DNA from 3 places in the Streptomyces sp. NPDC097107 genome. Region 1 is predicted to be linked to each of the others. Evidence: riboswitches for the same ligand, from Rfam matches in the RefSeq annotation. Region 1 holds a riboswitch; each other region holds the start of a gene.
What was found. Region 1 has a riboswitch for cyclic di-AMP ahead of ACIQ1J_RS16095 (C40 family peptidase). Riboswitches for the same ligand answer to the same signal wherever they lie in the genome.
Positions count from the first base shown of each region.

Region 2: linked by a shared signal. The riboswitch ahead of ACIQ1J_RS12395 (transglycosylase family protein) and the one ahead of ACIQ1J_RS16095 (C40 family peptidase) in region 1 are both predicted to bind cyclic di-AMP.
Region 3: linked by a shared signal. The riboswitch ahead of ACIQ1J_RS13245 (M23 family metallopeptidase) and the one ahead of ACIQ1J_RS16095 (C40 family peptidase) in region 1 are both predicted to bind cyclic di-AMP.

Region 1 covers NZ_JBIWEF010000006.1:142,137-145,398, reverse strand. The annotation lists gene ACIQ1J_RS16110 (VOC family protein) at 20-388, shown strand; gene ACIQ1J_RS16105 (ATP-dependent Clp protease proteolytic subunit) at 544-1,179, shown strand; gene ACIQ1J_RS16100 (hypothetical protein) at 1,187-1,495, shown strand; cyclic di-AMP (ydaO/yuaA leader) riboswitch at 1,865-2,009, shown strand; gene ACIQ1J_RS16095 (C40 family peptidase) at 2,013-2,486, shown strand; gene ACIQ1J_RS16090 (ATP-binding protein) at 2,577-3,068, opposite strand.
Region 2 covers NZ_JBIWEF010000004.1:496,117-499,378, forward strand. The annotation lists gene ACIQ1J_RS12385 (cytochrome P450) at 1-347, shown strand, start outside; gene ACIQ1J_RS12390 (transglycosylase family protein) at 491-1,507, shown strand; cyclic di-AMP (ydaO/yuaA leader) riboswitch at 1,691-1,857, shown strand; gene ACIQ1J_RS12395 (transglycosylase family protein) at 1,861-2,583, shown strand; gene eno (phosphopyruvate hydratase) at 2,840-3,262, shown strand, end outside.
Region 3 covers NZ_JBIWEF010000005.1:113,994-117,255, reverse strand. The annotation lists gene ACIQ1J_RS13250 (GntR family transcriptional regulator) at 1-323, opposite strand, end outside; gene ACIQ1J_RS13245 (M23 family metallopeptidase) at 523-1,287, opposite strand; cyclic di-AMP (ydaO/yuaA leader) riboswitch at 1,300-1,462, opposite strand; gene ACIQ1J_RS13240 (M16 family metallopeptidase) at 1,654-3,042, opposite strand; gene ACIQ1J_RS13235 (M16 family metallopeptidase) at 3,039-3,262, opposite strand, start outside.

The sequences.
Region 1 (3,262 bases):
CGGCCCCGGGAGGTACCCCATGGCAGGCGAACCGTCCTTCTTCGAACTCGGCGTGGCCGATCCCGAGCGCGGGCGCGTCTTCTACGGCAGCCTGTTCGACTGGACTCTCGAAGCCGGTCCCACGGGGAGCGGGTTCTCCATCGGCACCGGCGGTGTGCCGGGCGGCCTGCACGGCGGTGACGCGGGAGCCTCCCCGTACGTCTTCTTCCGGGTCGACGACCTGGACGCCGCCGTGGCCAGGGTGCGGAAACTGGGCGGCTCGCTCCAGGACCTCGGCGATGAGGGCGGGGAGGACGCGGAGTCGGTCGCCCGGTTCGGCCGGTCCGCGCTGTGCCGGGACGACCAGGGCTCCTCCTTCGGCCTGCACGAGCCGCCGAACGGGGGATGAAACGCGGGCGCCCCGCGGATCCCCCTACGGTTCGCTTCCGCCGCCGGCGAACGCGCGATCCCCGCGACTCCCCACCTCGCGCAACGTACGTCCTGTACATTTTCCACAGGAGGCAGTGCAGCCGATCACGGTTCTGCCACGAGGAGGGGTTCGCCATGACCCGACCGTCCGCCCGTCACGTCCTGCCCGAGTTCACCGAGCGCACGAGTGCCGGGAGCCGGACGACGGACCCGTACTCGAAGCTGCTGGAGGAGCGGATCGTCTTCCTCGGGACACCGGTCGACGACACCTCCGCGAACGACGTGATGGCGCAGTTCATGTATCTCGAACACCAGGCCCCGGACCGGGACATCACGCTCTGCATCAACTCGCCCGGCGGCTCCTTCACCGCGATGACGGCGATCTACGACACCATGCGCTACGTCGCCTGCGACGTGGAGACGACCTGCCTCGGGCAGGCTGGGACGTCCGCCGCGGTCCTGCTGGCGGCGGGCACGCCCGGCAAACGCGCCGTCCTGCCGGGCGCACGGGTGGTCATCCACCAGCCCGCGCTCACCGAGCCGGTGGAGGGGCAGGCGAGCGACCTGGCCATCCAGGCCGACGAGTTGGTCCGCGTCCGTGCCCGCCTGGAGCGGATCCTCGTACGGCACACGGGCCGCAGTCCCGAGCAGGTGAGCGCGGACATCGAGCGGGACACCGTCCTGGACGCGCAGCAGGCCCTGGAGTACGGCCTGGTGGACCGGGTGGTGCCCAGCCGCCGGATCACGTCCCCGGCACCCGGCGCGAGGTGATCCGGCGATGCTGCCACCGGAACTGCCGCCCCTGCCCGCCCTGACCCGCGCCGAGGCCGAGCTGATCGACCGGTACCTGGACGTCGTCGACCTGCTCGGGCGTATCAACCCCGCGCAGGAGGGCGACACCTATCGCGGGCTGCGGGCCGCCCAGGCGCTGGTCGGTAAGGCGGCCGCCCTGCGTGACGCGCTGGCGCTGATGCACCGGCGGCGCGAGACCGAGTTGCACGCCACCACCCTGGCCCGGGCGCTGCGCGTGCTGGACGGTGAACGGCGGACGGCGCGAGTCGGTCTTCCGCCCCGTTCCGGCCGTTGAGGCACCCGAGTCGAAACGGACCAAACGGCTTACCGCCTTTCGGCGTAGGGAAACCTCCGGATTCCGACCGGCCGAGCTTGCGCGACCCGCGTGTCCGGACAGCGTAATGAGCCGCTGCGTCGCTGGTCCCGGGGTGGTCACCACGTCCACCGGCCGGTCGAACACAGAGGTGTCCACCCGAACGGGTGAGTGGTGAGTAACAACACAAAGGGCACGTTCCGTTGGGATTTTCCCATGGGGCGAGACAAGATCCGTGACTGACGGCAAGCCCCCGCCGCAGCGGCGGGGCGGTCCGGGCGGACGCCGAGTCCTGCCGCCGCCCGGACGACCGGTCGACAGGAGTGGATCGGCAGGAGTGGAGGACCCGAGCACGACGGGTCGCCGGAACGGTCGTCTCCGCGAGAGACGCGCCGGGCCGAGCAGCCCTTGGGGTGAAGCCGCACTCGTGCGGCCGGGCAACTTCGCCAGCCCGAATCCGACAGGTCATCCTTCACAGGCGGCTGACGAAGGGTTGCGCATGTCCGCGCTCAATCGTGTCCCGTCGCTGATGGCCCGTGCCGGTACGGCCTCGGCCCTCACCCTCGCCGCCGTGGGCGGTTCCGTAGCGGTTCCCGGCGTCGCCTCCGAGGCGGCCGCGGCGAGCCATGCGACGAAGGCCCTGACGATCGCTGCCTCCAAGAAAGGCGCGCCATACAAATGGGGCGCCGTCGGACCAAGCAGGTTCGACTGCTCGGGGCTGACGCTGTACTCGTTCAAGAAGGCCGGCAAGAAGCTGCCACGCACCGCCGCCCAGCAGTACAACAAGACCCGTCACATCTCCGCCAAGAACCGCAAGACCGGGGACCTGGTGTTCTTCCACTCGGGCCGCAGCATCTACCACGTCGGCATCTACGCCGGGAAGGGCAAAATCTGGCACGCCCCGAAGACCGGGGACGTGGTACGTCTGCAGAAGATCTGGACCGGCAGCGTCTGGTACGGCCGGGTCAAGTAGCCCGCCCGAGGGGGTGACGGCGTCCCCAGCCGCCGTCACCCGCTCGGGTGCGCGGTATGCGCCTGCGGCGCGCCAGGGACCGTCGGCGATTCACCGCCGCGGCTCCTGGTTTCCCACGGCCTGCCCGACGGCCGTGGCCGGTTCGGCGGGCACCGCACCGCCCGGCGGCGCCCAGGGCAGTTCGATGGAGACGGTCTTGCCGCCCTCGCGCGTGGGCCGCACTCTCAACTTGCCGCCGCACTCCGCCGTCAGCCAGCGGATGATCACCATCCCTCGGCCGTTGTCCTGCTGGACGGCGGCGGGCAGGCGCTTGGGAAACCGCGGATGGCTGTCGGTGACGCCGATGCGCAGCCGCTCGTCACGGTCGAGCACGAGGTCCACGGTGAAGGTGGGTGACTGTCCGAACGTGTGCTGGACCGCGTTGGTCGTCAGCTCCGACACGATGAGCCGGACGGTTTCGGACACGTCGGTGTCCGGCGGCAGGCCCCACTCCGCCAGTGTGCCGACCGCATAGGTACGCGCGGCGGCCACCGAGGCGGGATCGCTCGGCAGAGTGACGGATGCTTCCAGATGGTCTGCCATGGCGACGTCGTCCCTTTCCCACGGGACCGCAGCCGGACACGGAGCGGATGGTTCGAGTACGGTCCCGGACTGGTGCTTCGCCGCCAGACTGCCATCACCAGGCCGGTGCAGGGCGGCGATCCACCAAGATATGCATATATCTGTCGCTCAAAGCGGTGAACTCTGCGACGGCAGAGCGTATTTGGGCGGCCCAT
Region 2 (3,262 bases), on a different contig from region 1:
AGGACATCGCGGCCGGCGACCCCGTCCTCGTCGTACTCGCCGCCGCCGACCGGGACCCGGAGCGGTTCGCGGACCCGGACACCCTGGATCTCTCCCGCCGCGACAGCCAGCACCTCGGGTACGGCCACGGCATCCACTACTGCCTCGGTGCCCCGCTCGCCCGCCTGGAGGGGCAGACCGCCCTCGCCACACTGCTCACGCGCTTCCCGGACCTGCGCCTCGCCGCGGACCCGGCCGAACTGCGCTGGCGCGGCGGGCTCATCATGCGAGGTCTGCGCACCTTGCCCGTGTCGTTCACACCCGTACCGTCGGCGGCGGGCAACGAATCGTCGCCGACGCAAAAGTGACACGCGCTCAACTCTGTGATCTTCACGTGATCTGCGCGGCATGAACTTGTGACAAGCGATCATCTGCCTATACGTTCACGAACCAGCGTGGCGCCGAGCATCACCCGCCGCGCGGTCCCCGCTGTCTCGTGAAAGGTCGTCGCATGCTCTCCGGGAACGGTCGTCACCGCCGCCCCCGCCAGGCTCCCGCCCTGGTCGTCGCAGCCGGAGTGACCGGCTCCGCCATCGCGATCCCGCTTCTCGGCGCCACCGGCGCCCACGCGGCCGACGGGGCGAGCTGGGACCGCGTCGCCGAGTGCGAGACCGGCGGCGCCTGGAGCCAGAACAGCGGCAACGGGTACTACGGCGGCCTGCAGCTCTCCCAGGACGTCTGGGAGCGGTACGGCGGCACCGAGTACGCGCCGAGCGCCGACCAGGCCAGTCGCTCCCAGCAGATAAGAGTCGCCGAGAAGCTGCACGCGGACCAGGGCATCGCCGCCTGGCCGACCTGCGCCCTGCTCGCGGGCATGGGCAACGACCCGGCTCCCACGGACGGCGGAACCGGTTCGACGGGTGACGGCACGTCGGAGGAGCCGGCAGCGCCGGAGACGCCGGAGACTCCCGAGCCGTCCGGCACGACCGAGTCGCCGGAGCCCACCTCCGAGACGTCCGCTTCGTCCCCTTCGCCGTCTTCGCCCCCCACCTCTGACGCCACGTCGGACAGTGGGGGCGATTCGACCAAGTCCGACACATCCCCTGAAGCCGAGCCCACGGGCAGCGCCGGCTCCCAGGGTTCCGACGCTTCGCCCACGGCCTCTCCGGAGACCGGCGAAACGGACAAGGCGGGGCAGAGTGCCGGGGATTCGGCGCTCACCGACACCGGGGACTCCGGCGCGGGCAAGCACCGCGGCGACAGTGCGGACGAGGGTGCGGCGGACGGTCGTGCGGGCGAGTCGTCGGGGCGGCACGCCTCGCGGGGTGAGGGCGAGTCGCGAGAGGCCGCGGACGGCTCGTACACCGTCCGTTCCGGCGACAGCCTCTGGGGCATCGCCGACTCCCTTGAGCTCGACGGCGGGTGGCGCTCGCTCTATGTCGGCAACAAGCAGGTCGTCGGCACCGACCCGGACCACATCCTGCCCGGTCAGACACTCACGGTCACGGGCGAATCGGGCGAAAAGTAGGGGCAGTTCGCGTCACGGTTCGAGACCGTATGTCCGTTTTGGATCACGTGAGAGATAGGTCTCAGAAGCCGTGATCGTCTTTGAAAATCCGCGGAGCGCGTGTCTACGGTCATGACCGCTCGCCATCGCGGGCCCCGGCTGCCGCAACGCCGAATCCTGCCAGCGGCCGTCCGGGAACAGTCGTCGCGTCAAGCGCCGAAGGCAGGAGCGGGGGACCCAAGGTAAGTGCCGCACCGGGCAGTTGAGCCGGAGCGGCTAGGGGTTAAGCCGAGTTCCGCGAGGAACCCGGCCGGGCAACTCAACCGGCCCGAACCCGACAGCTCACCTCGCAGGCGTCGGTGAGGGGATCAACCATGCTGTTTTCCGGCAAGGGCAAGCACCGCCGTCCGTCCAAGGCCACCCGTGTCATCGCCGTCGCCGGCGTCACCGGTGCCGCCGTCGCCGCCCCGCTGATGGCGGCCGGCAACGCCTCCGCCGCCACCGCGTCCGAGTGGGACGCCGTCGCCCAGTGCGAGTCCGGCGGCAACTGGTCCATCAACACCGGCAACGGTTACTACGGCGGTCTGCAGTTCTCCGCCTCCACCTGGGCCGGCTACGGCGGCACGCAGTACGCCGCCACCGCCGACCAGGCCAGCAAGGCGCAGCAGATCGAGATCGCCGAGAAGGTGCTCGCGGGCCAGGGCAAGGGTGCCTGGCCGGTCTGCGGCACCGGCCTGTCGGGCGCCGCGTACACCGGTGGCGGCTCCGAGAGCCAGGACAGCGGCTCCTCGCAGAGCGAGAGCGGCGGCTCCACCGCCGACCGCTCCACCGAGCAGAAGGCCTCCCGCTCCGACGAGCGCCCGGCCGCCGAGCCGAAGGCCGAGAAGCCGGCCGAGAAGAAGACCGTCACCACCCCGACCGGCAAGAAGGTCGAGAAGGGCGACGGCGAGTACAAGGTCGTCAAGGGCGACACCCTCAGCTCGATCGCCGAGGAGCACGACGTCAAGGGCGGCTGGGCCAAGGTGTTCAAGCTGAACGACGACATCGTCGACGACGCCGACCTGATCTACCCGGGCCAGCAGCTGCACCTGAAGTAAGCAGCAGCCCCCTGCTCCCGTCCCGGTGCGTGTTCCCCCGTACGCACCGGGACGGGTTTTTCACGCCACGATGCCGCCCCGGTTTCCGGAAACGTCTTTGTTCCGTTCGGAAACAATTTACTCTCGGTTCTGTCCAGCGGGTGGGCGATCGGCTGGCCGATCGCCCGGAGCCGGTTAGGCTCGGTCCCGCAGAGCCGCTGCGGTCCTGTGGACCCGCGCGTCACACCGAAGCGTCACATTGAAGAAGGAGATGCTCGTGCCGTCCATCGACGTCGTCGTAGCCCGGGAAATCCTGGACTCCCGAGGCAACCCCACGGTCGAGGTCGAGGTCGGCCTCGACGACGGCAGCACGGGTCGTGCCGCCGTCCCGTCCGGCGCCTCCACCGGTGCCTTCGAGGCCATCGAACTCCGTGACGGCGATGCCGGCCGTTACCTGGGCAAGGGTGTCGAGAAGGCCGTCCTCGCCGTCATCGAGCAGATCGGCCCGGAGCTGGTCGGCTACGACGCCACCGAGCAGCGCCTGATCGACCAGGCCATGTTCGACCTGGACGCCACCGACAACAAGGGCTCGCTGGGCGCCAACGCCATCCTCGGTGTCTCGCTGGCCGTCGCGCACGCCGCCTCCGAGGCCAGCGACCTGCCGCTCTTCCGCTACCTGGGCGGCCCGAACGCGCACCTG
Region 3 (3,262 bases), on a different contig from region 1:
ACCAGCCCGCGCAGCACCCTGAGGTGGGCCTCGGTGCGGCGCCGGGCGGCCCGGGAGGCGCCGAGGGGCTCAAGGAGCGTGCGCGTCTCCAGCAGGTCGGCGGCCTCCTGCTCGGTGGGTTCCGCGACGCACGCGCCCGCGTGCCGCCTCGTCACCACGAAGCCTTCGGCCTGCAGCGTGCGCAGGGCCTCACGGACAGGGACGCGGGAGACGCCGTAGCGGCGGGCCAGGAGTTCCTCGGTGAGCCGACTGCCGCGTCCGTGGACGCCGGTGACGATGTCGTCCCGGATCGCCGTGCACACCGAGTGCGCCGGAATACGCATGCCCGACCTCCGCCTTAATCCCCGTGAAACGTCGACGATTGACGTGTGCTCAGTGACTCTAGGCCAATCAAGCGCATATTCCGACGGCAGGGCGGATTTCATGGATATTTTTTGGCCAGCGACACTTCCACCGAGGGAAAAGAAGTCCGAAAGCCCCGGCTCGGGGAGCCGGGGCTTTCGGATGCCGTACCGTCCGTCGTCAGACGTTCACACCGTGGGAGCGGAGGTAGGCGACGGGGTCCAGGTCCGATCCGTACTCGGAACTCGTACGGGCCTCGAAGTGCAGGTGCGGTCCGGTGACGTTGCCGGTGGCGCCGGACAGGCCGATCTGCTGCCCGGGGGTGACCGCCTGGCCGACCGAGACGCCGATGGACGACAGGTGGCCGTACTGCGTGTACGTGCCGTCGTGCATCTTGATCACGACCTGGTTGCCGTAGGCCCCGCCCCAGCCGGCCTCGACGACGGTGCCGACGCCGACCGCGTGCACGGACGTGCCGCTGGAGGCGTGGAAGTCGATGCCGGTGTGACTGCCGGAGGACCACAGCGAGCTGCCGGCCTGGTAGGCGGTGGAGACGTAGGAGGCGGTGATCGGCGGCACGAAGGTGTTGAGGCGCTTGCGCTCCGCCTCCCGCGCGGCGCGCTCCTTGGCCTCGCGCGCCTCCTTGGCCGCCTCGGCCGCCCGCTCGCGCGCGGCCTCCTGGGCCGCCTCACGGGCGGCGGCGTGCAGGGCCGCCTGCTCCTGCGCGGTGGCCTGGGCGTCGATCTCGTCGGCTATGGAGTCGCCGATGGTGATGACCGGGGTGAGTCCGCTCTGCTCCGCCCGGGGCTCGGCGGCGAGCGCCGGAGCCGCGAGGGTGCCGACGACGCCGGTGGTGGCGAGGGCCGCGACACCCGCCGCGCGGGCGGTGGTGCGGTGCACCCGGCTGGGACGACGGTGCTTCCCGGTGGCGCGCGTGAACGCCATGTAGAGGCTGGTCCTTTCCTTCCCTCTCGCCTACCGGGTTAGCTGACGGGTTCGGAGGTGGAAGGTCTCCTACGGACCCCCTCGCTGCGCGCGGGCGCCCGATTCACCCCAGGGACTGCGGTGGGTCCCCGGCTCCCCTGGCTCGCGCCGTACGGGGACTCGGCGATGACTGTCCGGTGCCGCGGGTGCGGCGCACTGCCTGACGAACAGCCCGGATGACGCTAAACGCGGCTGTGTTCAATCCTCAAACGCAACAAGCCTTTTGTAGCGCACGCCACAGGGCAGACAGGCAGCCTTTCCCTCAATCCGGACAAAAGGCGGCCCTGGTGACACTCCGGTCACCAGGGCCGCCGCGCGTGTGTGCCGCTAATCGGCCGCCACCACGGTGACTTCACCGATGCCGAGGGCCTCGACGGGCTCCTTGATCTGCGCCGCGTCGCCGACGAGGACCGTCACCAGACGGTTCACCGGGAAGGCGTTCACGACCGCCGCCGTGGCCTCCACGGTGCCCGTGGAGGCGAGTTGGCGGTAGAGCGTGGCCTGGTAGTCGTCGGGCAGGTGCTGCTCGACCTGGTCGGCCAGCGTGCTCGCCACGGCCGCCGCCGTCTCGTACTTCAGCGGCGCCACGCCCACCAGGTTCTGCACGGCGACGTCACGCTCGGCGTCGGTGAGACCCTCCGCTGCGAGCGTGCGCAGCACCGTCCACAGGTCGTCCAGGGCGGGACCGGTGTTGGGAGTGTCCACGGAGCCGCTGATGGCGAGCATCGCGGCGCCCGTGCCGTCGGGCGCGGAGCGCATGACCTGCCCGAACGCCCGTACGCCGTAGGTGTAGCCCTTCTCCTCGCGCAGGACGCGGTCCAGGCGCGAGGTGAGGGTCCCGCCGAGGCAGTAGGTGCCGAGTACCTGCGCGGGCCACACGCGGTCGTGCCGGTCGGCGCCGGTGCGGCCGATCAGCAACTGCGTCTGGACGGCACCGGGCCGGTCCACGATGACGACCCGGCCGGTGTCGTCGGCGCTCACCGGGGGTACGGGACGCGCCTCGGCCGCGGAGCCGGTCCACGCGCCCAGCGTCTCGCCGAGCAGCGCGTCGAGGTCGACGCCGGTGAGGTCGCCGACGACCACGGCGGTGGCGGTGGCGGGTCGGACGTGCTTCTCGTAGAAGGCGCGTACGGCCGCCGAGTCGATGCTCGCGACCGTCTCCTCGGTGCCCTGGCGCGGGCGCGACATACGCGTCCCGGCCGGGAACAGCTCCTTGGAGAGTTCCTTGGCCGCGCGGCGCGAAGGGTTGGCCAGCTCGTGCGGGATCTCGTCGAGCCGGTTGCGGACCAGCCGTTCGACCTCGCCGTCCGCGAACGCGGGCGCCCTGAGCGCGTCGGCGACCAGGCCCAGGGCCTTGGCCAGCCGTGAGGCCGGCACCTCCAGGCTCAGCCGGACGCCGGGGTGGTCGGCGTGTGCGTCGAGGGTGGCACCGCAGCGCTCGAGCTCGGCGGCGAAATCCTCGGCGGAGTGCTTGTCGGTGCCCTCGGAGAAGGCGCGCGCCATGATCGTGGCGACACCGTCGAGGCCGGCCGGCTCGGCGTCCAGGGGGGCGTCGAGAAGCACCTCCACGGCGACGACCTGCTGGCCGGGGCGATGACAGCGCAGCACGGTGAGGCCGTTGTCGAGGCTGCCGCGCTCGGGGGCCGGGAACGCCCACGGCCTGGGCTCGCCGGCCTGCGGCCGGTTGTGGAATTCCATGGTGGCGAGCTCGGTCACTTGGCCGCCTCCTCGTTCTCGTCGGTGGCGTCGTTCTCGTCGGCGGGGGCGGTCGGCTCGTAGACGAGCACCGCGCGGTTGTCGGGGCGCAGGCGGGCCTTGGCGACCTCCTGGACCTCCTCGGCCGTCACCTCCAGCACCCGCTGCACGGCGGTCAGGGCCAGCTGCGGGTCGCCGAACAGGACGGCGTACCGGCACAGTTCGTCGGCGCGGCCCGCGA